DNA from 2 places in the Cellulomonas chengniuliangii genome. Region 2 is predicted to be linked to the other one. Evidence: predicted binding sites of a transcription regulator. Region 2 holds the regulator's gene; the other holds the start of a gene.
The links. Region 2 encodes HspR, which represses chaperone genes until heat shock. Its sites were predicted from a motif close to AAGTTGAGTCNNNNNGACTCAACTT; they were not measured.

Region 1: clpB (ATP-dependent chaperone ClpB) is a predicted target of HspR. The motif match lies at 7,577-7,601, and genes of this name have one in related genera.

What each region holds. Positions count from the first base shown of each region.
Region 1 covers NZ_CP101988.1:195,657-210,350, reverse strand. The annotation lists gene NP064_RS00940 (DUF4190 domain-containing protein) at 1-457, shown strand, start outside; gene NP064_RS00935 (beta-glucosidase family protein) at 476-2,959, opposite strand; gene NP064_RS00930 (TetR/AcrR family transcriptional regulator) at 3,046-3,645, opposite strand; gene NP064_RS00925 (Gfo/Idh/MocA family protein) at 3,759-4,811, opposite strand; gene clpB (ATP-dependent chaperone ClpB) at 4,895-7,510, opposite strand; gene NP064_RS00915 (LppM family (lipo)protein) at 7,668-8,447, shown strand; gene NP064_RS00910 (alpha/beta hydrolase) at 8,636-9,649, shown strand; gene NP064_RS00905 (glycosyltransferase) at 10,083-11,009, shown strand; gene NP064_RS00900 (VOC family protein) at 11,205-12,005, shown strand; gene trmB (tRNA (guanosine(46)-N7)-methyltransferase TrmB) at 12,050-12,793, shown strand; gene NP064_RS00890 (DUF5997 family protein) at 12,810-13,220, opposite strand; gene NP064_RS00885 (LysR family substrate-binding domain-containing protein) at 13,354-14,250, shown strand; gene NP064_RS00880 (ribokinase) at 14,247-14,694, shown strand, end outside.
Region 2 covers NZ_CP101988.1:3,309,283-3,323,976, reverse strand. The annotation lists gene NP064_RS15430 (hypothetical protein) at 1-727, shown strand, start outside; gene dnaK (molecular chaperone DnaK) at 955-2,829, shown strand; gene grpE (nucleotide exchange factor GrpE) at 2,826-3,473, shown strand; gene NP064_RS15415 (DnaJ C-terminal domain-containing protein) at 3,531-4,538, shown strand; gene NP064_RS15410 (heat shock protein transcriptional repressor HspR) at 4,579-5,016, shown strand; gene nicT (Nickel transporter NicT) at 5,148-6,317, shown strand; gene NP064_RS15400 (Fur family transcriptional regulator) at 6,307-6,723, shown strand; gene NP064_RS15395 (hypothetical protein) at 6,997-7,437, opposite strand; gene nrdH (glutaredoxin-like protein NrdH) at 7,822-8,067, shown strand; gene nrdI (class Ib ribonucleoside-diphosphate reductase assembly flavoprotein NrdI) at 8,135-8,551, shown strand; gene nrdE (class 1b ribonucleoside-diphosphate reductase subunit alpha) at 8,521-10,668, shown strand; gene nrdF (class 1b ribonucleoside-diphosphate reductase subunit beta) at 10,709-11,683, shown strand; gene NP064_RS15370 (helix-turn-helix domain-containing protein) at 11,799-12,653, opposite strand; gene NP064_RS15365 (Atu4866 domain-containing protein) at 12,836-13,579, shown strand; gene NP064_RS15360 (Atu4866 domain-containing protein) at 13,607-13,855, shown strand; gene NP064_RS15355 (alpha/beta fold hydrolase) at 13,973-14,694, shown strand, end outside.

The DNA.
Region 1 (14,694 bases), 460 kb from region 2:
GCTCGGAGTGTTCGGGACGCTCGCGATCGTGGCGGTGGTCGTCGGCGTGCGGCTCACCGCGGCGGCCCAGCGGCCGCTGACGCTCGACGTCGACTCCCCACGCGAGGCGCACGCCGTCCAGCTCGTCACCGGCCACTGCGTCGACCCGCTGCCTCCCAGCGGCAGCGTCGACGAGGTGACGGTGGTGCCCTGCGACCAGCCCCACGCCGCTCAGGTGGTCACCCAGTACCGGTTCGACAAGGCCGCGACCTGGCCCGGCCAGCAGGCCGCCGACCGGCGCGTCGCGTCCGCGTGCGCGTTGACCCCGGCCGAGGTGGAAGCAGGGGTGCGGGCCGTGACCTGGGCGCCCACCGAGGAGTCGTGGGGCCGCGGCGACCGCACCGGCCTGTGCGTCGCCACCGTCGAGGGCGGGGGCCTGACCGGGTCCTTCCTCGACGGCACCGTCGTCATCCCCTGACGGCGCGCACGCAGGGCCTCAGCGCACCACCGTCGCGGCGAGCCGGTCCGCCGCGACATCCCCGCCCACCAGCACGGTGAACGGCCCGGGCTCCGCGGCCCACGCGCCGCTCGCGGCGTCCCAGTGCTGGAACGCCCGGGCAGCGAGCCGCACCTCCGCGGTGACGTGCTCGCCCGGGTCCGCGGCGACCACGGCCCACCCCGCGAGCCAGCGCACCGGACGCTCGACCACGGAGTCCCCGCGCTCGAGGTACACCTGCGCCACCTCGCGCCCGCGGCGCAGGCCCGTGTTCGTCAGGGCCACCCGCACGATCACATCGTGCCCCTCCGGCTCGACGCGCACCGCGTCGTACGACCAGCTCGTGTACCCGAGCCCGTGCCCGAACCGGTACGCCGGCACGGCGCCGGCCCTCAGCCAGGCGCGGTAGCCGATGTGGATGCCCTCGGCGTAGCGCAGCACCCCGTCCCGCGGGGTCACGTCCAGCACGGGCACGTCCTCCTGGGCGGCGGGCCAGGTGGTGGGCAGCCGCCCGCCGGGCTCGCGGCTGCCGACGAGCACCTCGGCGAGGGCGTTGCCGTACTCCTGGCCACCGAACCAGGTCAGCAGCACAGCGCCCACCTGATCACGCCACGGCATGAGCACAGGCGACCCGGCGTCGACCACCACGACGGTGCGCGGGTTCGCGTCCGCCACTGCCCGCACCAGGTCGTCCTGCGCCCCGGGCAGCCGGAGGTCCTGGCGGTCGAGGCCCTCGGACTCGACCTGCTCGTTGGTGCCGACCACCACCACGGCCACGTCGGCCTCGCGCGCCAGGGCGGCCGCCTCGGCGATGAGCTGCTCCGGGGAGTCCACGACGGGCCGCCAGCCGGCGGTGAAGCCCACCGAGCGCGCCATGCCGTCCTGGCCCGCCCCGAGCGGGGCGACGACCCGCCGCCAGCGCAGGCGGTAGGCCCGCCCGCCCTCGACGTGGACCCGTGTGGTTGCCGACGGCGGCGCCATCAGCCCGGCGGCCAGGTCATCGGAGTCGGCGCCGAGCGTGACCTCGAGGACGGGCTCCCCGTCGACCTCCAGGACCGTGGACCCCACCGTCGCGAACCCGAGCTCGATCTCGCCCGTGGCGGTGGGGGTGAACTCGGCCACGAGCTCGAAGACGGCGGCGTCGGGCGCGTCGCCGAGCCACATGAGGGCGCTGCTGCGGCGCACCTCGTCGAGCACCACGGCGCCATCAGCGGCGAGGAACCTGGCGCGCAGACCGTGCTCCCCCGTCTGCGGGTCCCGCACCTCGTCGAGGTCGAACGGGACGACCCCCTGGTGCGCCAATGCGCCCGTGGCGTGCACGATGTCGACGTCGGGGAGGGCCGCGCGCAGCCCGTCGACCGGGGAGACGGTGCGGGTCGGCATCACGGTGGCCGAGCCGCCGCCCTGCGTCCGCGGCTGCACCGCGCTCTGCCCCAGGACCGCGATCCGCCTTGGCGCCGGGGCGTCGGGTGGCAGCAGCGGCAGGGCGCCGTCGTTGCGGGCCAGCACCATGCCGCGCACCTCGACCTCGCGGGCGAGCAGCACCGCGTCCGGGTCCACCTCTGCCGGTGGCTCATCGGCTGGGGGCGTGCCGTCCTCGGCGCCCTCGACGGCCAGGGCGCCGACGCGCGCGGCGAGCAGCAGCAGGCGCCGCACCTTCTCGTCGACGGTCGCGGCGGGGATGTCGCCGGCCTCGACGGCAGCGACGAGCGCCTCGCCCCAGGGCCCGTCGGGGCCCGGCATCGCCAGGTCCTGCGCGGCCCTGGCCGCGTCGAGCGAGCGCACGGCCGTCCAGTCCGAGACGACGACGCCGTCGAACCCCCACGCGTCTTTGAGCGGTGTGCGGAGCAGATCGCTCTCGCTCATCGTCACGCCGTCGACACCGCTGTAGGCGCTCATCAGCGACCAGGCTCCGGCGTGGGTGACGACATGCTCGAAGGGCTGCAGGTACAGCTCGTGCAGGGCCTTGGCGGACACGTCGACGGAGGCGGTGAACCGCTCGGTCTCGAAGTCGTTGGCGACGTAGTGCTTGGGGCAGGCCGCGACGCCGTGGTCCTGGAGCCCGCGGACCACGGCGTCGGCGATGACGGCGGTCAGCAGCGGGTCCTCCGAGTACGCCTCGAAGTGGCGGCCGCCCAGAGGGCTGCGGTGCAGGTTGATGGTGGGCCCCAGCACCACGTCCACACCCTTGCGGCGGGCCTCGCGGGCCATCGCGGCGCCGTAGCGGTACGCGAGGTCGGGGTCCCAGGTCGCGGCGAGCGCGGTGGCGGAGGGCAGGTTGAGCGACGGGTCGCGCTCGTCCCACACGGTCCCGCGCACACCCGAGGGGCCGTCGGACATGACGATCGCGCGCAGCCCGATCTCGGGCTCAGGGTGCAGAGACCAGATGTCCGCCCCGGTGAGCAGCCGCACCTTCTGGGCGAGCGTGAGGCGCGCGAGGAGCCCGTCGAGGCTCGCGTCGGTCAAGGTGAGGCTGGTGGTCATCGTCGACCTCGCTCGTCAGGGAAGTCCGCCCCTCCATGCCTACCACGCGACGGATGTCCGAGCGCCGCGGGGGGTGGAGTCCCTGGTCAGAGGTCGACGGTGAACTGCCGGGCGAGGTGCTGGCGCAGCGTGCCGGCCATGTCGACGCCCTCCCGGTCGAGGAGCCACTGCACCTGCAGCCCGTCCATCAGGGCGATGAAGCTGCGGGCTGCGTGCTCGGGGTCGACGTCGGAGTTGAGCTGTCCCGCCTGCTTGGCCTGCTCGAACGCCTCGATGCACAGGCGCACGGCCCGCTCGTAGCGGTCGGTGAAGAACTCGTGGGCCGGGTGGTCGGGCGAAGTCGCCTCGGCCGCGAGCACGCAGGACAGCTCGACGATCCCGGGCCGGGTGGTGTTGTAGTCAGCCAGGTCGAGCATGTGCCGCAGCACCTCGGTGCCGCTCGAGCCGGTGAGGTCGAACTGGGCGGAGTCGGTCTCGTCCCGCCGTTCGAGGACGGCCAGGAGCAACGACTCCTTGCTGGTGAAGTGGTGCAGCAGCCCGGGGTGCGAGATGCCCGCACGGGCCGCGATCTCACGCAGCGACGCCGCGCGGTAGCCCACGTCTCCGAAGAGGGCCATGGCCTCGTCGAGGATCTGCTGGCGACGTGCCCGTCCCTTGGCATAGCCACGCTCGATCTGGCTCGTCACTACGCCCCCTCGTTGCCCCCCGGCCGTCGGCAGACTGAGAGTACGCCCCCTTTCGGGACTGTTTGAGCCTCTTGTTCACTCGTATGAGTGACAAAGCACCAATGAAATCGTGTTCATTCTCCGGGGAAGGCGACACCCAGCTGTCGGCGGACCTCATCGGCGGTTTCCAGCACCCGAACCGTCTCCTCGAGCGGCATCCACGGCGACTCGGTGCGGCCCTCCGCGACGTACCGCGCGAGCGCGGCCGTCTGGTAGCAGAGGCCGTCGTGGCCGCGCAGCGGGTCCTCGTCCCAGACCAGGCGGCGGTCCCCCTGGAGCAAAGTCACCGTCGACGGCGCGAAGAAGTCCTCGCCCAGCTCGATCCGCCCCTCCGAGCCGGCGATCGTCCCGGTGCGGCCCGTGGCCGTCAGCATCGAGGTGAAGACCTGGGCCTGGCCGCCACCGGCATGGTCGAGCAGGACCGTGGCCTGTGCGTCCACCCCCGTCGACGCCAGGACCCCCGCGGCGTGCACCGCGACCGGCTCCCCCCAGCCGGCGTGCGCGGCCACGAACGACGCGAACGACAGCGGGTACACGCCCAGGTCCAGCAGGACCCCGCCAGCCAGCGCGGGATCGAGCAGGCGGTGCCCCGCCGGAGGATCGGTCCGCACGCCGTAGTCCCCCGTCACGAGGCGCACGTCGCCGATCACGCCATCGTCGAGGAGCTGCCGCACCACGTCGGTGTGCGGCAGGTAGCGGCTCCACATGGCCTCCATGCACATCACCCCGGCGGCGCGGGCGGCGTCGACCACCTCCCGAGCCTCGCGGGCGTTGCGTGTGAACGCCTTCTCCACCAGCACGTGCTTGCCGGCGGCGATCGCGGCCAGCGCCTGCTCGCGGTGGTGGCTGTGCGGGCTCGCGACGTACACGACGTCGACGTCCGGGTCCTCGACCAGCTGCTCGTACCCCGCGTAGGCGCGCTCGACACCGTGGCGCCGCGCGAACTCGGCGCCACGCTCAGGCGAGCGCGACCCGACGGCCACGACCCGCTGCCCGGTGTGCGCGTGCATCGTCGAGGTGAGCTGGCCCGCGATCCACCCCGGCGCGATGATCCCCCAGCGCAGGGCGGGCGCGTCCCGCGGGTCGGCGTGCCGGGGCGTGGGCAGGGCGGTCGTCGTCGCGGTCATGGCGGAACTCTTCCAGACCCGCACAGGTCGCGCGGCGACCGCCGCGCGACCTGTGCCGAGCCGGCGGCGGGCCTACCCGCAGGTCAGGCGGTTGTGGCAGTCAGGGTCAGGCCGCGGTCCTCGGGCGAGGGGTGGTCCACGACGATGGTGTCGCCGTCGTGCGCCTGCCCGGACAGCAGCAGCCGGGCGAGCTGGTCGCCGATCTCCTTCTGCACGAGCCGACGCAGCGGCCGCGCGCCGTAAGCCGGGTCGTAGCCCTCGATCGCAAGCCACTCCTTCGCCGCGGGGGTCACGTCCAGCACCAGCCGCCGGTCGGTCAGGCGCTTCGCCAGGTTCGCGACCTGCAGGTCCACGATCTGCCCGATGTCCTCCAGGCTCAGCGCGTGGAACAGCACCACGTCGTCGAGGCGGTTGAGGAACTCGGGCTTGAACGCGGTGCGGACCGCGGCCATCACGGCATCCTCCTTGGCCTGCGGGTCGAGCGTCTGGTCGGCCAGGAACTGGGAGCCCAGGTTGGACGTGAGGATCAGGATGACGTTGCGGAAGTCGACCGTGCGGCCCTGGCCGTCGGTGAGGCGCCCGTCGTCGAGCACCTGCAGCAGGATGTCGAAGATCTCCGGGTGGGCCTTCTCCACCTCGTCGAGCAGCACCACCGAGTACGGGCGCCGGCGGATCGCCTCGGTGAGCTGTCCGCCCTCCTCGTACCCGACGTACCCGGGGGGCGCCCCGACGAGCCGAGCCACCGAGTGCTTCTCGGAGTACTCCGACATGTCGATGCGGACCATCGCGCGCTCGTCGTCGAACAGGAAGTCGGCGAGCGCCTTGGCGAGCTCGGTCTTGCCGACGCCGGTGGGGCCTAGGAACAGGAACGAGCCGGTGGGGCGGTCCGGGTCGGACACGCCCGCCCGAGCGCGGCGCACCGCGTCAGAGACCGCGGCGACGGCCTGCTTCTGCCCGATGATCCGGCCACCCAGCACGTCCTCCATCCGCATGAGCTTGGCGCTCTCGCCCTCGAGCAGCCGCCCGGCGGGGATGCCGGTCCAGGCGGAGACCACCTCCGCGACCTCGTCGGGGCCCACCTTCTCGGCGATCATCGGCGCGGGCGCCGGTCCCGCGGCGTCCTCCTCGCCGACCTCCTGCTCGTGGCGCTCGGCCTCGTCGATCTCCTTCTGCACGGCGGGGATCTCGCCGTAGAGGATGCGTCCCGCGGCGGCCAGGTCGCCCTCGCGCTCGGCCCGCTCGGCGGCGCCGCGCAACTCGTCGAGGCGCGCCTTGAGGTCGCCCACCATGTTGTGGCCGGCCTTCTCCTTCTCCCATCGGGCGGTCAGGGCGGCGAGCTCCTCACGGCGGTCGGCGAGGTCCGCGCGGATCTTCTCCAGTCGCTCGCGCGACGCGTCGTCGTCCGCGTTCTCGAGGGTGAGCTCCTCCATGGTGAGCCGGTCCACCGCCCGCTGGAGCACGTCGATCTCCACCGGTGAGGAGTCGAGCTCCATCCGCAGTCGGCTCGCGGCCTCGTCGATCAGGTCGATGGCCTTGTCGGGGAGCTGGCGGCCGGGGATGTACCGGTCGGAGAGCGCGGCGGCGGCGACCAGCGCGGCGTCGGAGATCGTGACCTTGTGGTGGGCCTCGTACCGCTCCTTGAGCCCGCGCAGGATCGCGATGGTGTCCTCGACGCTGGGCTCGCCCACGAAGACCTGCTGGAATCGGCGCTCGAGCGCGGGGTCCTTCTCGATGTGCTCGCGGTACTCGTCGAGCGTGGTGGCGCCGACCATCCGCAGCTCGCCGCGGGCGAGCATGGGCTTGAGCATGTTGCCGGCGTCCATCGAGCCCTCGGCGGCGCCGGCGCCGACCACGGTGTGCAGCTCGTCGATGAAGGTGACGACCTCGCCGTCGGAGTTCTTGATCTCCTCGAGCACGGCCTTGAGCCGCTCCTCGAACTCGCCGCGGTACTTGGCGCCGGCCACCATGGCGCCCAGGTCGAGCGCCACCAGCCGCTTGTCGCGCAGCGAGACGGGCACGTCGCCGGCGACGATGCGCTGGGCGAGGCCCTCGACCACGGCGGTCTTGCCGACTCCGGGCTCCCCGATCAGGACGGGATTGTTCTTGGTGCGGCGGGACAGCACCTGCACGACGCGGCGGATCTCGGAGTCACGGCCGATCACCGGGTCGAGCTTGCCGTCGCGCGCGGCGGCGGTCAGGTCGTTGCCGTACTGCTCGAGGGCCTTGAACGTGCCCTCGGGGTTGGGGCTCGTGACACGCCCGCTGCCCCGGACCGTGGGCAGGGCGGCGACGAGCGCCTCCCGCGAGGCCCCCTGGGCCCGCAGCGCGTCCGCCATGCCGCTCTGGCCTGCGGCGACGCCGATCAGCAGGTGCTCGGTGGAGACGTACTCGTCGCCCAGCGCTCGCGCCTCGCCCTGTGCCGCCTCGAGCGCGGCGGCGGTGGCGCGCGATGCCGTCGGCTGTGCCACGGCTGAGCCGGTCGCGGCGGGCAGCCCCACGAGCGCGGCCCGGACGGAGCGGCCGAGGGCGGTGCGGTCCGCGCCCACGGCGTCGAGCAGCGCGTTGGCGACGCCGCCGTCCTGGGTGAGCAGCGCGTTGAGCAGGTGGGCGGGCTCGAGCTGGGGGTTGCCCGCGGCGGACGCCTGCTGGATGGCGTCGCCCAGCGCTTCCTGCGCCTTGGTGGTGAACTTCGCGTCCATCGTTCCTCCGGTGCCACAAGAGCGGGTGCGGTGGGCCCGGCGGCTACCCGCACGGGCCAGGATCTGAAGTTGAGTCTACTCGGCTCAAGGCTGCATGGTCGGGCACTGTCCGGTTTACCCCTTCCGCACGAGTCGTCCGGGCGCCAGGGTGTGCCCCATGCCTCGACGCACCGCTGCCGTCGCGCTCGTGGCCCTCGTGACACTCGGCCTGGCCGGGTGCGTGCGGGTCGACCTCGCGACCACCCTGCACCCCGACGACACGCAGAGCGGGTCGCTGACCTTCGCCGTGTCGGAGGAGTTCGCCGAGCGCTCGGGCGTCACCGCGGAGGCCCTGGTGGAGTCGCTGCAGCTGCCCGCGCTGGCCGGCGACGTGCCCGGCGCCACCGTGGAGTCGTTCACCGAGGCCGGTTTCGCGGGCAAGCGGGTCACGGTCGAGAACGCGCCACTGGACACCTTCGGCAACGACGGCTCGTCGGTGGAGATCACGCGCGACGGCGACCAGTTCGTCGTCTCGGGCGCGATCGACGTCTCGGACGCGATGCTGGGAGGGCCAGCGGGCGGCGCCGAGGGCGCGGACCTGGACGAGCTCGACGTGCGGGTCCGCATCACGTTCCCCGGGGTGGTCGTGGACCACAACGGTGAGCTCGACGGGCGCACCGTCACCTGGCACGCGGTGCGCGGAGACAGGTTGACGCTGTCCGCGCAGGGGTACGCCATCGAGGGCGCCGTGGCCCCGCCGCCCGACCGGCAGTGGATGTGGCTCGCTGGCGGCGTCGTCGCCCTCGCCCTTGCCCTCGCGGGCGCGGCCTTCGCTCGCGCGCGACACACCGGCCACGCGCCGGACGCGGACGCCGGGCCGCCCACGGCCGGGCGCGGCGCGGTAGACGGGGCCACCGACGCCTCGCCCGCGCCACAGGGCGCCACGGCCCAGGACTGACGCCCAGCCGATCCCCGCAGCGTTCCACCCTCCGGCCGCCCTGCCGCCACCTGACGCCACCCCCCGAGTCCAGCACTCACGGTCCAGCCTCAGCCCGCCCCGCGCGGACCGCAATGCAGGCCACCGCGGATCGGGCCGGGAACCCCCGAACCACAACAGCCGGGACGCCCTCATGGCACGATCACGACATGCCCGACGACGCGCTCGCGACCAGGCCCGCCTCCCCCGCGCCTGACGTCCTGGGCGAGGGGTGGACGGCGCAGACGCTGCCGCTGCGCCCCGACCGGAGCGGCAGGTCGCCGGTGGCCACACTGGTGCGCCGGACCCCGGACCCGGGCGCACCGGCGGCGCGCCGAGCGGTGCTCTACGTCCACGGGTTCGTCGACTACTTCTTCCAGCGCCACGTCGGCGACGCCTTCGCGGCGCACGGCGACGACTTCTACGCGCTCGACCTGCGCGGCTACGGACGGTCGCTGCTCCCCTGGCAGGAGCCCAACTACGTGACAGACCTGTCCGTGCACAGCGAGGAGCTCGACGCCGCGGCGCGGCTGCTGCTCGTCGACCACGACGAGCTCGTCCTCATGGGCCACTCGACCGGCGGGCTGATCGCCGCGCTGTGGGCAGACGCCCGGCGTGACGACGGAGTCGTGGGCGCCCTGGTGCTGAACAGCCCGTGGCTGGACCTGCGCGGCTCGTGGTTCGAGCGGGTGGTCGCCACGCGCCTGATCGACGTGGCGGGGCCGCTCGCGCCCCGCCTGGTGGTCGGCAAGCTCAGCCCCCACTACGGGCAGGCGTTGCACGCGGCCTCGGGCGGCGAGTGGGACTACGACCTGGCCTGGAAGCCGCATGGCGGGTTCCCGGTGCGCGCCGGGTGGCTGCGGACGGTGCGCCGGGGCCATGCGCGGGTGGCGCGCGGCCTGGCGATCTCCTGCCCGGTGCTGGTGCTGGCCTCCGACGCCACCGGCCCGGACGACCGGTGGCACGATGCGCTGCTGTCGACGGACTCGGTGCTGGACGTCGCGCAGATCGCGGCGCGCTCTGCGCGACTGGGGCCGGACACCACTTTCGTCGAGGTCCCCGGCGGCGCCCACGACCTCGCGCTCTCCGCCGAGCAGGCGCGGGGCCGATACCTCCGCGAGGTGCTGGACTGGCTCGACGCACTACCCGCTGACCGCCTCGGGGATCCCCTCAAGCACAAGTAATACCCGTCCGCAAATTGTCGCCATGAATTCATGGACGCTTGTTCAAGACGTCCGTCCTGGACGTGCGTCCGTCAATGAGAGTTCTCTCATGTTGACTTGTCCAGGCGCCGCGCCAAGGTATTGCAATTTCGGACATTCGGTTCAGACGGGCCCCCTGAAATGACCCCGAAAGCGACCTGCCCTCACATCGGAGGTTGCATTCTTCGGCCGTGAGCCGCCAAGGTGTGGAACACGCCTAACCAGACCAACCGGTAGGCATCGCCCCAGCCGCCCCGACCCACCGCACCGCTTCGGAGACCACCCCGGAGCGGTCGCCGAGCATGCTCGGCGAAGGCGTCGGCGCGCCTCGTCCGACGGTCCCCGTCCACCCGCCTCGTCGATGACGCCGAGCGCACCTCCAGCCCGAACAACGACGTCACCCAAGGTCAGCGCGATGTTCATCTTCCTGCTCCAGATCCGTCACATGCTCGACGACAACAACGAGGTCTACCTCTGCGCCGTGGTCTCCGGCCTGGTGTGGGCGCTCTGGCTCCTGAAGGTCGTGCTCTCGCGCCGCTACCGCCCCTTCACCGCCGAGCATCATGCGGGAACCAGCGTGATCGTCCCCGTCGTCGACGAGCCGCTCGACCTCTTCCGGGAAGTCCTGGTGCGCGTCACCGAGCAGTCGCCCGACGAGGTGATCGTGGTCATCAATGGCGCGCCAAACCCCGGCCTAGTCGGAGTCTGCGAGGAGTTCGCGCCACTCGTGCAATGGGTGCACACCCCCATTCAGGGAAAGCGGAACGCGGTGAAGATCGGCACCGAGATGTCGCGGCACGAGATCACCGTGCTGCTCGACTCCGACACGATCTGGACCGAGGGCACGCTGCCCGAGATCATCAAGCCGTTCGCCGACGCCACCATCGGCGGCGTCACAACGCCGCAGCGGATCCTCGAGCCGACCCGGTCCTGGATCACCCGCTGGGCGGGCTGGCTGGAGAACTCGCGGTCGCTGTACTCGATGCCCGCGCAGTCGGCCCGGGCCGGCGCTTACGCCGGTGGCGACCCGGCTCCGGCCCCCGATCCCGCCCCGCTCCCCGGCGCGGCGCCATCCCCCCGGCTCCCGGAGCCGCGGCCCGCGTTGGACGACGACCTCATGGCCGAGCTCGCCGAGCTCGGCCAGCTCCGCAGCAGCCGGGCGCAGGCTGGCTCCTTGCGCGAGGCGCTCGACAAGGAGCAGGCCGCCCGGCTGAAGGCGAGCAGGACAGCGATGTCGCGGCGTTGGGCCTGCCGCTCGCGATCCGCCTCGACCACGCTCGACGCCGACGACTGGCGCGAGGCCGGCTGGGACTTCCGAGGGCTGGGGCGCGCTGCCGCCTGAGGCCTCGTGCGGGCGGGACGCATCCCCTGGCGCCCCGCGGAGCAGACCCCGGGAACCCTGACTCCCGGGGTCTGCTCATGCCCGCACACGGGTGGCGCGGCGCCCGGACCCGAGCGGTGGTGAGATGCCGGGCCCCGGTGGTGTGATGGCACAGAGGCCCGGGCCGCCGGGACTGTCTCACCAGGGGGGTCTGGGATGAGCACCAGGGAGGAGCGCTGGCCGGAGGGGGTCCCGGCGTGGGTGGAGCTGCGCGTTCCGGACAGGCAGGTCGCCCGCAGGTTCTACGGCCGGCTCTTCGACTGGGACTTCGAGGAGGCGGGTCCGGGATCCCGCACGACGGCCCTGCGCGGAGGCCGACGGGCGGCCGCGTTCTGGGTCCACCCCGAGGGCGCCTCGGAGCCGCCGCAGTGGATGACGTTCCTGGCGACCGACGACATCGAGGGCGCCGTCGAGCGGTGCGTGGCCCATGGCGGCCAGGTCATCGAGGAGATCGCGGCGTTCGACGATGAGGGCGACCAGGCCACGGTTGCCGTGCTGGCGGATCCGACGGGCGCGGTGTTCGGGCTGTGGGAGGCCGGCCTCCACACCGGCGCGCACGTGGTCAACGAGCCCGGAGCGGTCGTGTGGAACGAGCTCATGACGCATGACGTGGCGACAGCCCGCGAGTTCTACTCGCGGCTCTTCGAGTACGCGTTCGGGGACATGAGCGGACCGGACTTCATCTACCACACCATGGAGATCGGCGGTCATATCGCCGGCGGCCTGGGCGCGATCCCCGCCGACGTCGTGGACGACGTGCCGACCGCCTGGACCACGTACTTCGCCGTCGCCGACACCGACGCGGCGGTCGAGCTGGCGACGACGCTCGGCGGCGTCGTGACGAGCCCTGCGGCGGACAGCGCGTACGGGCGGATGGCGGTCATCCGCGGGCCGTTCGGGGAGTCGTTCGCGGTGATGTCCACCGAGGAGGAGCCCACTCCCCCGCTCACCTCCTGACGCCGCGGCCGGAGGCCCAGGCCAGGTCCGTAGGCTGAGCCCTCGTGACCCTCCCGTCCGCCGCGTTCCGGCACACCAACGCCGCCCCGTACGAGCCGCTGCGCACCTTCCACCCGCGCCGCAGCCAGCTGGGCCCCGGGCGTGAGGACGCGCTGGCCCGGCTGTGGCCGCGGTGGGGCTTCTCCGTGCACGACGCCGAGCAGGGCCCCATGCCGCAGACCGCCGACGGCTTGCTGGACGTGCCGCGGCTGTTCGGCCGCGAGGCCCCCCTTGTCCTGGAGATCGGGTCCGGGATGGGCGAGACGACCGCCGCGATGGCCGCGGCCGACCCCGCTCGGGACTACCTCGCCGTCGAGGCCCACCTGCCCGGGATCGCCCACCTGCTCGGACTCGTGGAGGCGCAAGGGCTCGAGAACGTGCGGGTGGCGCACGGCGACGCCCTCGACCTGGTGCGCCACCGGCTTCCCGAGAGCAGCCTCGACGCGGTGCACGTGTTCTTCCCCGACCCCTGGCCCAAGGCGCGGCACCACAAGCGCCGCATCATCCAGCCAGCGCACGTCGCGCTGCTGCGCTCCCGGCTCGTGGTGGGCGGCACACTGCACTGCGCCACCGACTGGGTCGAGTACGCCGACGCGATGCTCGAGGTCCTCGACGCCGACCCCGGGCTGGAGAACCCGTCAGGCGGGTTCGCGCCACGGCCCGCGCACCGCCCGGTGACGAAGTTCGAGCGCCGCGGGCTCGACCTCGGCCACGAGGTGCGGGACCTGGTGGTCCGCCGCTGCCAGTGAGCGGCGTCGCGTCAGGTCAGGCCTGCGCGTCCGTGCTCTCGCCGCTCGCGCGCCGCTGGGCGTCGCGCTCCTTGAGCCGGCGCTCCTCACGCTTCACCTCGGCCTGCGTCGCCCGCTCGCGCGACAGCCACTCCGGCGGGTTCTGGATGATCTCGTCGATCTCCGCGGTGGTGAGGGGGTCGGTCAGCCCGTGCCGGCCGAGCGCGCTGATCGACACGCGCAGGCGGGCCGCGACGACCCCGCGCGGGTGCGGGCCGTTCTTACGGAGGTCGACCAGCCACTGCGGGGGTGTGCGCTGCAGCTCCTGCAGCTCCTCACGCGAGATGTCCCGCTCCTGGAACTCGGCGGGGGTCGCGGGCAGGTACACCTCGAGCTTCTGCGCCGCAGTCGAGGGCTTCATGGTCTGGGTCTTCCGGGGCGCGCTCACACCCCCAGCGTAACGAGCGCCCGGCTCAAGGCCGTCATCGGCGCCTGTCGCCGGTAACCTGGGCCGAGCGCGTCGGCACGACGTCGAGGGAACGACGCCGACCGGCAGCCGGTCGCGGAACCGGGGGCTGCTGATGGACGAGCACATCGAGCGCGACGGCGCCGGGGACGACACAACGCCGTTCCGGCTGCTCGTGGTGCCGGGGGTCACCCCCGCCAAGTGGGTGCGGGTGTGGAACGAGCGCCTGCCCGACGTGCGCCTCGAGCTGGTGCACGCCAGCACGGACGACCAGGTCGCCGCCCTGCGCGAGGGCCGCGCCGACGCCGCCCTGGTCCGCACGCCGCTCGACCGCGAGGGCCTGAGCGTCATCCCGTTGTACGCCGAGACGTCCGTGGTCGTGGTCCCGCGCGAGCACGTGCTGACCGCCGCCGACGAGGTCGGCCTGGAGGACCTGGCCGACGAGACGCTCGTGGTGCCGCTCGACGACGTGCTGGGGTGGGACGACGCGCCCGGCGCCCGCCTGTCCGTGGAGCCGCCCGCCACGACCGCGGACGCCGTGGCCCTGGTCGCCGCGGGCGTGGGCGTGCTGGTGGTGCCCCAGTCCCTCGCGCGCCTGCACCACCGCCGCGACGTCACCTACCGGCCCGTGCCCGACGCCCCGCTGTCGCCGGTGGCGCTCGCCTGGGTCGAGGACCGCTCGACGGACCTCGTCGAGGAGCTTGTCGGCATCGTCCGCGGCCGCACGGTGAACAGCTCGCGGGGCATCGCGGGACGGACCGCGGCGGCTGACCCGCCGCGCGACCGGTCGGCGTCGAAGAGCGCTCCGTCGAAGGGCGCGGCCTCGAAGGGCGCGGGGGCCAAGGGCGCGGCCTCGAAGGGCGGCGCGCGGTCGGGCACGTCGGGCGGCAAGGCCGGTCTCAAGCCCGGCGCCAGGTCCGGGGGCAAGCCGGGGGGCAGGCCCGCGGGCAAGTCCGGGGGGAAGCCCGGGGGCAAGGGCTCCGGCCAGCAGGGCCGCCGCGGGGGCCGATGAGCACCCGCGCCGACCGCGCGTCGCAGCCCGCCAGCGGGCGGGTCGTCGTCGTCGGCTCCCTCAACATGGACCTGATCGTCACCGTCGAGGCCATTCCCGCTCCCGGGCAGACGGTCCTGGCCTCGCAGACCCGGCGTGCCTGCGGCGGGAAGGGCGCCAACCAGGCCGTGGCCGCCGCTCGCGCGGGTGCGCAGGTCACGATGGTGGGCGCCGTGGGCGACGACGCGGACGGCGCGGCGCTGCTGGACGCGCTCGCCGCCGAGGGCATCGACGTCGACGACGTGCTGCGCTCGCCCGAGCCCACCGGCCTGGCCCTCGTCACCGTGGACGCCGCCGGGGAGAACGCCATCACGGTCGCCCCGGGCGCGAACCACGCGTGCCCCCCGGCGCACGTCACCGCCACGCTGCGCTCCCTGACGGCGGCCGACGTGCTCGTCGCGCAGG
Region 2 (14,694 bases):
GGACCATCTGCGGGACCCGGCTCTGGTCCGGCGCTGGTTCGGATGGGACCGCGAGGGCATCGACGGCGAGATCCGCGAGATGTTCGGCGTGCGCCCCGTGGCCTCCGAGACGTCCTCGGTGGGCGGCGCGCCGGTGCGCGCCCTGGCGTGGCCGCGCGGGGACCGCGTGCAGGTGACGCCTGTCGCGGGGGAGTCGCACCATCGCTCCCACCTGTCGGTGCAGCGCACCGCGCATGACGGCATCACGACGTTCGACGGCGTGCACGACCCGCGCGACGAGGCGTGGATCGCGGGCGCCCACCAGTTGAAGTTCGCCCTCGAGCAGTTCCCGGGCGAAGAGCGCCGCACCGTCGTCATGCGCGACGTGGACGCGGGGCCGCTGCGCGACCGACTGCTGGACCGCCTCGGCCTCCACGGCCTGCGCGGCGTCCCGGTGGGCGGCCACGTCGAGGCGGAGCTGCCGGACGGGTCGATGATCGGCGGGCAGATCCTCTACAAGTCCCAGCACCAGGTGGGCCTGCGCCTGTACGCGGAGCGCCCCGCGCTGCTGGTGCTCATGGAGACGCCGGCGGGCAGCCGGCCCCCGCACGGCCTGCTGACCGCGGTGCTCTCGCTGTACGGCGTCGACGACGAGGCTGTCGCGAGGGTGCTCGCCCGCTGGGAGACGTGGTGGAGCGGCGCCGCGACGTCGTCGACCGCGAGCCCTCGCCGCACCCGGGTGAGCTGACGGGCTCGTGTCGGCGCCCCCGGGGTGCGGGGCTGACGGTGGTGGAGTCAACTTGAGTGGTGGGGGCGCTTCCGTCCTCGCACATTGAGCCGACCAGACTCAACATTGGGCCTCGGAACTTGCGTGGCGCGCCTCGGGCGCGCAAACTTGAGCGCAGCAGACTCAAGCGACCCTCGGTGGCGACATCCCCGGGGTTCACGCACCCACACGAAAGAAGGCGCACGCTCATGGCACGAGCAGTAGGCATCGACCTCGGCACCACCAACTCCGTGGTCTCGGTCCTCGAGGGCGGCGAGCCCACCGTCATCGCCAACGCCGAGGGATCCCGCACGACCCCGTCGGTCGTCGCGTTCTCCAAGACCGGCGAGGTGCTCGTCGGGGAGGTCGCCAAGCGGCAGGCCGTGACGAACGTCGACCGCACCATCACGTCGGTCAAGCGCCACATGGGCACCGACTGGTCCGTCGACATCGACGGCAAGAAGTACAACGCGCAGGAGATCTCCGCCCGCGTGCTCGGCAAGCTGAAGCGCGACGCCGAGGAGTACCTGGGCGAGCCCGTCACCGACGCGGTCATCACCGTCCCGGCCTACTTCAACGACGCCGAGCGCCAGGCCACCAAGGACGCCGGTCAGATCGCAGGCCTCAACGTGCTGCGCATCGTCAACGAGCCCACCGCCGCGGCGCTCGCCTACGGGCTCGAGCGCGGCAAGGAGGACGAGCTCATCCTCGTCTTCGACCTCGGTGGCGGCACGTTCGACGTGTCCCTCCTCGAGGTGGGCAAGGACGACGACTTCTCGACCATCGAGGTCCGCGCCACCTCCGGCGACAACCGCCTCGGCGGCGACGACTGGGACAACCGGATCGTGGAGCACCTCATCAAGGAGGTCAAGAACTCCACGGGCGTCGACCTGTCCAAGGACAAGATCGCCCTCCAGCGTCTGCGCGAGGCCGCTGAGCAGGCCAAGAAGGAGCTCTCGTCCGCGACGAGCACCAACATCTCGATGCAGTACCTGTCGATGAGCGAGAACGGCCCCGTCCACCTGGACAGCAAGCTCACGCGCGCGCAGTTCCAGCAGATGACCGCGGACCTGCTCGACCGCACCAAGGCCCCGTTCCACGCCGTGATCCGCGACGCGGGCATCAAGCTGTCGGACATCGACCACGTCATCCTCGTCGGCGGCTCGACCCGCATGCCCGCCGTGACGGAGCTGGTCAAGGAGCTCACCGGCGGCAAGGAGCCCAACAAGGGCGTCAACCCGGACGAGGTCGTGGCCATCGGCGCCGCGCTGCAGGCCGGTGTCATCAAGGGCGAGCGCAAGGACGTCCTGCTGATCGACGTCACGCCGCTGAGCCTCGGCATCGAGACCAAGGGCGGGGTGATGACCAAGCTCATCGAGCGCAACACGGCCATCCCGACCAAGCGCTCGGAGATCTTCTCCACCGCCGAGGACAACCAGCCGTCGGTGCTCATCCAGGTCTTCCAGGGCGAGCGCGAGTTCGCCCGCGACAACAAGCCGCTGGGCACCTTCGAGCTCACCGGCATCGCCCCCGCCCCGCGCGGCGTCCCGCAGATCGAGGTCACCTTCGACATCGACGCCAACGGCATCGTGCACGTCTCCGCGAAGGACCGCGGCACGGGCAAGGAGCAGTCGATGACGATCACCGGCGGCTCGGCGCTGCCGAAGGACGAGATCGACCGCATGGTCAAGGAGGCCGAGGCGCACGCCGCGCAGGACAAGGCCCGCCGCGAGGAGGCCGAGACCCGCAACTCCGCCGAGCAGCTCGTCTACTCGACCGAGAAGCTCCTGGCCGACAACGGCGACAAGCTCTCCGACGACGTGAAGTCCGACGTCAACAAGGCGATCGACGAGCTCAAGACCGCGCTCGAGGGCGAGGACATCGAGCCCGTCAAGGCCAAGCACGAGCAGCTCGTGACGTCCGCCCAGAAGATCGGCGAGGCGCTGTACTCCTCCGACCAGGCCGGGGCGGCGGCAGGCGCCGGCGCCGCGGGCGAGGCGCCGACCGACGGTGGCCCCTCGGCGACGGCCAGTGACGAGGACGTCGTCGACGCCGAGATCGTGGACGAGGACGAGTCCAAGTGAGCGAGGACCGGACCCCCGCCGGCGGGGAAGGCCGCCCCGACCCCTCCGGCGAGGAGACGCCCCGCTTCACCGACAAGCGGCGCATCGACCCGGAGACGGGCGCAGTGCGCGACCAGGGCGCCCAGCCCGAGGGCGCCGAGGCCGACCCGCTCGCCGGGCTCGAGGCCGAGGCGGACGCGCACATGCACGAGGCGCTCGTCGCGGCGGAGGGCCTGGCGGCCGAGCGACTCGACGAGCTGCAGCGCGCCAACGCGGCGTACTACAACCTCGAGCAGCAGTACACGTCCTACGTGAAGCGCTCGAAGAGCGATGCCTCGGTCGCTCGCGAGCGGGGTGTCGCGGAGGTCGCCGAGGCGCTCATCCCCGTGCTCGACGACATCCAGCTCGCGCGTCAGCACGGCGACCTGACTGGGCCCTTCGGCTCGATCGCGGAGAAGCTCGAGGCGATCCTGGGCCGGTTCGGCATCGTCCGGTACGGGGCCGAGGGCGAGGTCTTCGACCCCAACGTGCACGAGGCGCTCATGCACTCGCACTCCTCGGAGGTCGCGGAGCCGACCGTCGCGACGGTGCTGCAGCCCGGGTACCGGGCGGGCGAGCGCATCCTGCGGGCGGCCCGGGTCGCAGTCGTCGACCCGGATGCCTGAGGCTCGGCATCCGCTGGGGTGCGTCGAGCAGCCTGAGTTGAGCCGGAGGGAGACGCCGTGAGCGGCCAGGACTGGCTGGAGAAGGACTACTACGCCGCTCTCGGCGTCCCCAAGGACGCAGACCAGGCCGCGATCAAGAAGGCGTACCGCAAGCTCGCCCGGCAGATGCACCCGGACCACAACCCGGGCGACTCGAGCGCCGAGGCGAAGTTCAAGGAGGTCGGCGAGGCCTACTCGGTCCTGTCCGACCCCGAGCAGCGTCAGCAGTACGACCAGCTGCGCGCGATGGCCGGCGGCCCGCGGTTCTCGGGCGCCGGCGCAGGCGGGGGCGCCGCCGGGTTCGAGGACCTGTTCGGCGGAGCCTTCGGCGGTGGAGGCGGCCAGCGGGTGCGGTTCTCCACCGGCGGCGGTGGCGGACAGGACATGCCCGGCGGCTTCGAGGACATCCTCGGCGGCCTGTTCGGCGGCGGTGGCGGCGGCTTCGGCGGTGGGTTCGGCGGCGGGGGCCGCGGACCCCGCCAGGGCGCCGACCTCGAGGCCGTCACCACCCTGCCGTTCCGGCAGGCCACTGAGGGCTCGACCGTCTCACTGAGCGTCGAGGGGCGGACGGTCAACGCCCGCATCCCCCCGGGGGTCCACGACGGGCAGAAGATCCGGTTGCGCGGCAAGGGCCGGCCCGGCGCCAACGGCGGGCCCGCGGGGGACCTGGTCGTCACGGTGCGGGTCACCCCGCACCCCGTGTTCACCCTCGATGGCAACAACCTGCGCGAGACGGTGCCCGTGTCCTTCGACGAGGCCGCGCTCGGCGCGCAGATCGAGGTGCCGACCCTGGACGGCGGCACGGTGCGGCTCAAGGTCCCGGCGGGCACCCCGTCGGGACGCACCCTGCGGGTCAAGGGCCGGGGCATCACCACGTCCAAGGGCACGGGCGACCTGCTGGTCACCGTGCTGGTCGTGGTGCCGCAGAAGCTCACGGGGGCCGCGCGCGACGCGGTCGAGGCCTTCGGTGTGGCGACCGCGGGCGAGGACGTGCGCGCCGACCTCCGGGCGCAGGCCCGGACCTGATGTGACCTGACCTGAACACGTGACGGCGAAGGGGCGAGACATGCTGGCGGAAGACGCGCAGGTGTACGTGATCTCGGTGGCGGCCGAGCTCGCGGGCATGCACCCGCAGACCCTGCGGCAGTACGACCGGCTGGGCATCGTCTCGCCCCGGCGCACCCGTGGCCGGGGCCGCCGCTACTCGTGGCGGGACATCGAGCAGCTCCGCGAGGTGCATCGGCTCTCGCAGGACGAGGGCGTCAACCTCGCGGGGATCAAGCGCATCCTCGACCTCGAGGCCGAGGTCGCGCGGCTGACCCAGCAGGTCGAGTACCTGCGCTCGTTCGCGGAGCCGGGCCGGCGGGTGTTCACCGCCGGCCCCACGGGCGACGTGATCGCGATGCGCCGCGGCCAGCGGGCCCGGATGGGGGAGCAGCGGAGCACGGGCGGGGCCATCGTGCTGTGGCGCCCGACGAGACGCACGGAGATCACTTACCGCTGAGGGCCTGCCGCCCCGGAGCCGCTGCGCGGCTGGGCGGAGGCCGCACGTGTTGCGAGCGAGTCGCAACTGGGTTGTCCTGGAATTCGGTCATGCGGCGGTGAGCCGACGGCCTGTCCCAGGGGGGAACCACCATGGCAGAGCGCTCCACCGCATCGACCGACCAGGCGCCAGGAGTGGGGGCACACCTCCGGGACTTCCGGCGCAGCCTGTCCAGCGCCGACCGGCGGAGCCTCATCGGGATGACGTCGCTCATCGCGGTCCTCCACGTCGTCGGATTCGGGCTGCTGCTCGGCGTCGTGGCGCCGCAGCACTTCGCTCTCGGAGGCGACTACCCCGTCTACACCGTTGGCGTCGGGATCCTGGCCTACACGTTCGGCCTGCGGCACGCGTTCGACGCGGACCACATCGCGGCGGTCGACAACACGACGCGCAAGCTCATCGGCGACAACATCGCCCGCGAGGCCCAGGGCGCCGGACGCCAGAAGAAGCCGCTCTCGGTCGGCTTCTGGTTCTCGCTGGGGCACTCGACCATCGTGTTCGGCCTGGCGTTCCTGCTCGCGCTCGGGGTCAAGGCCATCGTCGGCCCGCTCGAGGACGACAGCTCGACGCTGCACACCGTGACCGGCATCATCGGCCCGTCGGTGTCCGGGGCCTTCCTGTGGATCCTCGGCATCCTGAACCTCGCCGCGCTCGTCGGCATCCTCAAGGTCTTCCGCTCCATGCGCACCGGCGCCTATGACGAGGCCGCGCTCGAGAAGCAGCTCGACTCCCGGGGATTCATGAACCGCTTCCTGGGCGGGCTCACCAAGTCGATCACCAAGCCCTGGCAGATCTACCCCGTGGGCGTGCTGTTCGGGCTCGGCTTCGACACGGCCACCGAGATCGGCCTCCTGGTCCTGGCGGGCGGCGCTGCGGCGTTCAACCTGCCGTTCTACGCGATCCTGCTGCTGCCGATCCTGTTCGCGGCGGGGATGTGCCTGATGGACACCCTCGACGGCGTCTTCATGAACGGCGCCTACGGCTGGGCGTTCGCGCGCCCGGTGCGCAAGGTGTTCTACAACCTGACGATCACCACCATCTCGGTGATCGTCGCGCTGGTGATCGGCACGATCCAGCTCGTCAGCGTGTTCGCGGACCGGTTCGACATCACGACCGGGCTCGTGGGGGCGATCGCCGACATCGGCCTCGACTACGCCGGCTACGTCATCGTGGGGCTGTTCCTGGTCTCGTGGCTGGTCGCACTCGCCGTCTGGCGCTTCGGGCGCGTCGAGGAGAGGTGGTCGTCCCACATTGCCGGGTAGGACCAACGACGAGGCACTGCGCGACGCGCTCTCCGCGACCGGGCGTGTCACCCAGCAACGCCTGTCCTGCCTCCGCGCACTGGAAGACGCCGACCGCCACCTCACCGGCAACGAGCTGGTCGACGCTGTCCGCGCCGAGCTGCCCCACATCCGGCCTTCGACCGTCTACCGCACCATGGCGCGGTTCGTCGAGACCGGGCTAGCCCACCGCGTCGACGGCTTCCGCGGGTCGCGGTACGGCGTCGGCCACGGCCACGGGCACGCCGTGTGCCCACGGTGCGACCGGATCGACGACCTCGACATCCGCGAGGTCATGCCGCTGCTCGAGCGGGCCTCGGGCCCGGTGCTCGGCGTGACGGTCGTCGCCCTGTGCGGCGACTGCCGTCGCCCGACGGACCCCCGGTAGGGACCCCGTCCCGGGCGGGTGCGGTCAGACGCCCGCGCCTGAGCGGAGTGCGAGGGCCCGCGCGATGTCGGCCTCCCGGGCGGTGCGGGTCGCGAGGCAGGGCGCGGATCCGCTCGGGGTCGCTGGTGCGGACCGCGGCGTCCGTGCGCGGTGTCGGCTGTGCCTCGTGCCCGTCCATGATGAGGAGCGCAGATGCGCAACATCTCTTGCGCAAGAGTTATTGCGCAAGAGATGTCGCGAAGGACGACGCGTGGATCGTCGAGGCGACCGCCGTCAGCCGAGGGGCTCGGTCCACAGGTAGACGTGCAGGTCCTCGCGGGAGGCCGTCGTCACCAGGTCGACGATGTCCGAGAGGACCAGGGCCAGCTCGCCGGCCGTCGCCTCCATCACGTCCGAGGCGGCCCAGCGCTCGGCGACCTCGCCCAGCGCGTCCTCGTCGTCCGTGCGCCCGAGCTCGACCAGCAGGTCGACCAGGAACGGCGGCAGCTCGAAGAGGTTCTCGTGGTCCAGGTCGACCTCCTCCAACTCGAGGTCGCCGGTGCCGAAGCGCACCACCTCGGCGGCGATCTCGCCGAGGGCCTCGAGCTCGGCCGGGCCCACCGACGTGAGCTCGATGTGGGTGGCGGTGTCGGGCACGTCGCCGGCGTCCAGCGCGGCGGTGCGGGTGAGTGCGGTCGCGTGGTCTGCTGCGAACAGCTCGCTGAGTTCGGCCATGCGCCCACTCTGGCACCGCTCGCGGCGCTGCGGCGCGTCTGCGTCGGCGCGTCCCAGAGGTCCGTCCGGGTGATGTCCGGCACAACCACGAGGGCAGGCGCGGCGATTCGTCCGGTGCGTCGCGCGACGGCACGCGGGACGAATCGGGCGAGGGCCTGTGGAGGGCCCTGTGGAGGGCCATGTGGGCGCTCTGTGGACCGTGGAGAACATGCAGGTCCGGGCCGTGTCGGACCCTCGCTCTAGCCTGGAGTTGTCCACAGAGGGTGAAGAACGACACGCGTGTAAGCACAACCGCTAGTGGTGAGAGCAATCACCGACCACTAGGTGTAGTGTCGAGACCCTCGCCGCGGGCAGTCCGCGGGTGCCACATCTGGGGGAGCCACGATGACGATCACGGTCTACAGCAAGCCGTCGTGCGTGCAGTGCACTGCTACCTACCGTGCGCTGGACAAGGCCGGTTTCGAGTACGAGATCGTGGACATCAGCCAGGACTCCGCCGCTCGTGACTACGTCGTGTCGCTGGGCCACATGCAGGCGCCCGTCGTCGTCGCAGACGGCGAGCACTGGTCCGGCTACCGGCCCGACCAGATCAAGGCGCTCGCCGAGCGTGCGGCTGTCGCGGTCGCCTGACCGCTCGCGGCCCCGACGGGCCGAGCATCACGGCATCACCTGACTGACTCGAGGCGAGGGAGCCATCATGAGCTCACTGGTCTACTTCTCGAGTGCGTCAGACAACACGCACCGGTTCGTCCAGCGTCTCGGGATCGCGGCGCAGCGCATCCCGCTGACGCCCACGCAGCCCTTCCTGCGCGTGCACGAGCCCTACGTCTTGATGACGCCCACCTACGGTGGCGGCAACGAGGGTGGGGCCGTGCCGCGGCAGGTGGTCAAGTTCCTCAATGACGAGGGCAACCGCTCACTCATCCGCGGCGTCATCGCCGCGGGAAACACGAACTTCGGCGAGGCGTACTGCATCGCGGGGGACATCATCGCGGCCAAGTGCCACGTCCCCTACCTGTACGGCTTCGAGCTCCTAGGAACGACTGAGGACGTCACACGCGTCCGCGAAGGGTTGGGAACATTTTGGCAGCGACAGTCACAGATTCCGGCGTAGAGACCGGGCTCGACTACCACGCGCTCAACGCGATGCTCAACCTGTACGGACCTGACGGTCGCAGCATCCAGTTCGACAAGGACCGTGAGGCCGCGCGGCAGTACTTCCTGCAGCACGTCAACCAGAACACCGTCTTCTTCCACGACCTCGCGGAGAAGCTCGAGTACCTGGTCGAGAACAAGTACTACGAGCCCGAGGTCCTGGCGCAGTACGACGCGGCGTTCGTCAAGAGCCTCTTCGAGCACGCGTACTCCAAGAAGTTCCGCTTCCAGTCGTTCCTGGGCGCGTTCAAGTACTACACGTCGTACACGCTCAAGACGTTCGACGGGAAGCGCTACCTGGAGCGGTTCGAAGACCGCGTCTGCATGGTCGCGCTGACCCTCGCCGGCGGCGACGAGCAGTTCGCGATCAAGATGGTCGACGAGATCATCGCGGGCCGCTTCCAGCCGGCCACCCCCACCTTCCTCAACTCGGGCAAGGCGCAGCGCGGCGAGGCCGTCTCCTGCTTCCTGCTCCGCATCGAGGACAACATGGAGTCCATTGCGCGGGGCATCAACTCCTCGCTGCAGCTCTCCAAGCGCGGCGGCGGCGTCGCGCTGCTGCTCAGCAACATCCGCGAGCACGGCGCGCCTATCAAGCACATCGAGAACCAGTCGTCCGGCGTCATCCCCGTGATGAAGCTGCTCGAAGACTCGTTCTCCTACGCGAACCAGCTCGGCGCGCGCCAGGGCGCCGGCGCGGTGTACCTGCACGCGCACCACCCCGACATCATGCGGTTCCTCGACACCAAGCGTGAGAACGCCGACGAGAAGATCCGCATCAAGACCCTGTCGCTGGGCGTGGTCATCCCCGACATCACCTTCGAGCTCGCCAAGAAGAACGAGCCGATGTACCTGTTCTCCCCGTACGACGTCGAGCGCGTCTACGGCGTGCCGTTCGCGGACATCTCGGTCTCCGAGAAGTACCACGAGATGGTCGAGGACAAGCGGATCCGCAAGACGAAGATCAACGCCCGCGAGTTCTTCCAGACCCTCGCCGAGCTGCAGTTCGAGTCGGGCTACCCGTACATCATGTTCGAGGACACGGTGAACAAGGCGAACCCGATCAAGGGCCGCATCACCCACTCGAACCTGTGCTCGGAGATCCTGCAGGTCTCGACGCCGTCCACGTTCAACGAGGACCTGTCCTACGACCACGTGGGCCGCGACATCTCGTGCAACCTCGGCTCGATGAACATCGCCCTGGCGATGGACTCGCCCGACTTCGGCGCGACGGTCGAGACGGCGATCCGCGCGCTGACCGCGGTCTCGGACCAGACGAGCATCGAGTCGGTGCCCTCGGTCAAGCGGGCGAACAACGGCGGGCACGCCATCGGCCTCGGCCAGATGAACCTGCACGGGTACCTGGCCCGTGAGCGTGTCTACTACGGGTCCGAAGAGGGCCTCGACTTCACGAACATCTACTTCTACACCGTCGCCTACCACGCGATCCGGTCGTCGAACCTGCTCGCGATCGAGCGGGGCAAGGCGTTCGACGGCTTCGAGGACTCGACCTACGCGTCGGGCGCGTACTTCGACAAGTACGTGAACGGCACGTGGGAGCCCAAGACTGCCCGCGTCCGCGAGATGTTCGAGGCCGCGGGCGTGCACATCCCGACGCAGGACGACTGGCGCGCGCTGGCCGCCTCGGTTCAGGCGCACGGGCTGTACAACCAGAACCTGCAGGCGGTGCCGCCCACCGGGTCGATCTCGTACATCAACCACTCGACGTCCTCGATCCACCCCGTCGCGTCGAAGATCGAGATCCGCAAGGAAGGCAAGATCGGGCGCGTCTACTACCCGGCGCCATTCCTCACGAACGACAACCTGGAGTACTACCAGGACGCGTATGAGATCGGCTACGAGAAGATCATCGACACGTACGCCGAGGCCACGCAGCACGTGGACCAGGGCCTGTCGCTGACGCTGTTCTTCAAGGACACCGCCACCACGCGCGACATCAACAAGGCCCAGATCTACGCCTGGCGCAAGGGCATCAAGACGCTGTACTACATCCGCCTGCGCCAGCTCGCGCTGGAGGGGACGGAAGTGGAGAACTGCGTCTCGTGCATGCTGTGACCGGTTGTGCGCGCGCGTCCAAGAACACGATGGAGTTGTGATGAGTGAGAAGTTGAAGCTGGTCAGCCGGGTCTCGGCGATCAACTGGAACCGCCTCGAGGACGACAAGGACGCCGAGGTCTGGGACCGCCTGGTCGGGAACTTCTGGCTGCCCGAGAAGGTGCCGGTGTCCAACGACATCCAGTCGTGGGCCACCCTGAACCCGCAGGAGCAGGAGCTCACGATGCGGGTCTTCACCGGCCTGACGCTGCTCGACACCATCCAGGGCACCGTCGGCGCCGTCTCGCTGATCCCCGACGCGCTCACGCCGCACGAGGAGGCGGTGTACACCAACATCGCGTTCATGGAGTCGGTGCACGCCAAGTCGTACTCGTCGATCTTCTCGACGCTGTGCTCGACGCGTGAGATCGACGACGCGTTCCGCTGGTCGGAGGAGAACCCGAACCTGCAGCGCAAGGCCGAGATCGTCATGGAGTACTACCGCGGCGACTCCCCGCTCAAGCGCAAGGTCGCCTCGACGCTGCTCGAGTCCTTCCTGTTCTACTCGGGCTTCTACCTGCCCATGTACTGGTCGAGCCGGGCCAAGCTCACCAACACGGCCGACCTGATCCGCCTGATCATCCGTGACGAGGCCGTGCACGGGTACTACATCGGCTACAAGTTCCAGAAGGGCCTCGAGAAGCTGTCCGAGGCGGAGAAGCAGGAGATGAAGGACTACACCTTCGAGCTCCTCTTCGAGCTGTACGACAACGAGGTGGAGTACACGCAGGACCTCTACGACGGCGTCGGCCTGACCGAGGACGTCAAGAAGTTCCTGCGCTACAACGCCAACAAGGCCCTCATGAACCTCGGCTACGAGGGCCTGTTCCCCCGCGACGAGACGGACGTGAACCCCGCGATCCTCTCGGCGCTGTCGCCCAACGCTGACGAGAACCACGACTTCTTCTCCGGCTCGGGCTCGTCCTACGTGATCGGCAAGGCCGTCAACACGGAGGACGAGGACTGGGAGTTCTGACCTCCCGCCCCTGACGTACCGACGCCGCCGACCTCCACGAGGTCGGCGGCGTCAGTGCGTTCCGTTGGTCCCCGTGTGACCCGTGCGCGCCGGCGTGGGAATGTCGCCACAGCTCCTACCGGCCGAGCTCCTGCCCTGCAGCGTGGACCGCGGCATCGCGGGTCGCCGCGATCGTCGCGAGGAGCCTCAGGGCGTGATCGCTCGCGGACGCGGGTTCCGCACGGTAGACGATGAGCTGCTGGCCGGCGGCGCCCCGCACATCGAACGAGTTGAACTCAAGGGTGAGACGCCCGACGTCCGGGTGGACGAACACCTTGGCCTCATGAGTCTTCCCACGCGCGTCGTTATGGGCCCAGAGCGCGCGGAAGCGCGGGCTCACGCGCAGCTCCTCCGCCAGTGCGAGCGTGGCGCCGTCATGCGGGTCGTAGCCCAGCGCCAGCCGGATGTTCGCGACGCACGCCTGCGCGGACCGGTCCCAGTCGTCGAAGAAGGCCGCCCCCGCGGGATCCACGAAGACCATCCGGGCGAGATTCTCGGTCTCCTCGAACGGCGAGTAGAGCGCTCGGGCGAGCGGGTTCAGGGCGAGGATGTCCAGGCGGCGGTTCAGGATGAGGGCCGGGGTGTCGGGCCACGCGTCCATCAGGCGATGCAGCGACGGGTCGACCTGCTCGCTGACAGGTGACGGGGATGCGGAGGGCGTCGCGCCCGCCAGGCGGAACAGGTGCTCGCGCGCATCGGTTGCGAGGTCGAGTGCTCGGCTCAGCGCATTGAGAACGGATGCTGACGGGTTGTGCTCGCGCCCCTGCTCGAGCCTGGAGTAGTAGTCGACGCTGACGCCGGCCAGCATCGCCACCTCTTCGCGGCGGAGGCCGGGCACGCGACGCACCCCGCTCCAGCGGACTCCGGCGGCGTCGGGGCTGAGGGCCGCGCGGCGCGCGGTGAGGAAGAGCCCGAGGTCATTGGTCGCCATGCAGACAGCCTGCCCGCTCGGGAGCGTCGGTGACAGGGCGTGGCACACCCAGGCTGTCCCCGCGCGTTCCCCACCGTGCAGCCGGGGTGCGCCCACCCTCGGTGCGTCACGGTCTGTTTGCTCCGAACGCGGCCCCGCAGGCTCGTGGTCAGGATCTCCACCGAGGGGATCGAGGAGGAAGCATGAACAACGCATTCACACCCGAGCTGCTGGCACGCATCATCGACAACCAGGCCGCCTACGCGCAGCCGTTGCTGTTCGTCGGCGCCCAGGTCCACGTGTTCGACTCGCTGGTCGGAGAGATGGAGGATGCTGACATCCTCCTCGGCGAGGGGTTCATCGTCGGCACCGGCCCGGGCATCGTGACAGCCGCGGGCGACGACAACGCCCTCGTGATCGACTGCGCGGGCATGGTCATCGTGCCCGTGGTGATCGATGCCCGTGCCGCGCTCGGCCTCAATGCCAGCCGGGCCTCGGATGTCGGGACCCTCTGGCCGGGGAACACGGGGAGCTTCGCGATCGTGGACGCCGCGCTGGCGACCGACGCCGCGAGCGCCATCATGACCGTGCTGACGCGGCCTGAGTCCGTGGCGGCGATCGTCGTCGACGGCAAGGTCGTGCTCTGGAACGGGGAGCGGACCGCGAACGCCCCCGAACGGCCGGACTCCACGCGTGCGGGTGAGGTCGCCGCTTCCACCAGCCCTTACCTGGGGATGTGGATCGACACGTCTGACTTCCTTCACCAGGAGCTCACGGCGGATGGACGCTACGACGAGACCCGTGGCGGCCGCCCGCACGCGTTCCAGGGTTCCTTCTGGATCGATGGCGAGCGCATCGACTACCTCGACGACCTGGGCTTCTGGGCGTTCGGCGAGTTCATCGACGGTGTCCTCCACCACGGGCCCTACACGCTCGAGCGCCGCTGAGCCCGACGACCACGAAGGAGAACTGACATGCCCGAGACCACCTCTCACCCCTATGTCGGCATGTGGCACACCGCTGACGGGCGCGTCCGCCACGAGTTGCTCCCCGGCGGGCGATACGTCGAGGCTCGCGGGACGCGGGAGTCCGCGTACACCGGCAGGTACACCGTCACCGGCGATCACATCGACTACGTGGACGACACGGGGTTCACCGCGGACGGCGACTTCATCCAGGGCGTTCTGCATCACGGCGGCATGGTCCTGCGCCGCGTCGAGTAGCCGCGCCGTTGGCGAGGTCGTGGATGCGGGCGCGCCCAGGGGGAGGCCTCTGGCGGTCCGCATCCGCGGCAGCACTCCGCCCGGCGGGCGAGGCCGGGCCCTGCGCATACTGGCCCGATGACCCCGCCCGTCCGCCAGTGGTTCGCCGGGCACGGCGATGGGCCCGAGCCGCTGGTGCTGCTGCACCCCGGTGGCGCCGACTCGCGGGTCTTCGAGTCGCTGCTCCCGCACCTGGGGCACCGCTACCGGGTGCTCATGCCGGACCGGCGCGGTCACGGGCGCACCCCGGACGTCGACGGCCCGCTGACCTACGCCGCGATGGCCGACGACACGGCCGACCTCATCGACGCGCAAGTCGGGGCGCCGGTGCACCTGCTCGGGTACAGCGACGGCGCCGTGGTCGCGCTGGAGGTCGCTCGCCGACGCCCGGACCTGGTCCGGGATGTCGTGCTGGTCGCTGGGGTCTTCCACCGGGACGGGTGGGAACCCGGGGTGCTGGAGGAGGCGGAGGCGGTCGTCGCGCCCATGGCTGACGCCTACGCCGAGGTCTCGCCCGATGGGCCGGAGCACTACCCGGTGATCGTGGCCAAGAACGCGCAGATGCGCCGCAGCGAGCTGACGCTCACCGAGGAGGACGTCGCGGCTGTGGCCTGCCCGGCGCTGGTCATCGTCGGCGACGACGACGAGGTGCGGCTCGAGCACGCGATCGCGCTGTACCGGGCACTGCCGCGGGGCGAGCTCGCGGTCGTTCCCCATGCCTCGCACGGTGTGCTGGTCGAGCACCCGGCGTGGTGCGCGTCCCTGGTGTGCGCGCTGCATGAGCCCGACCGCGGCGAGAC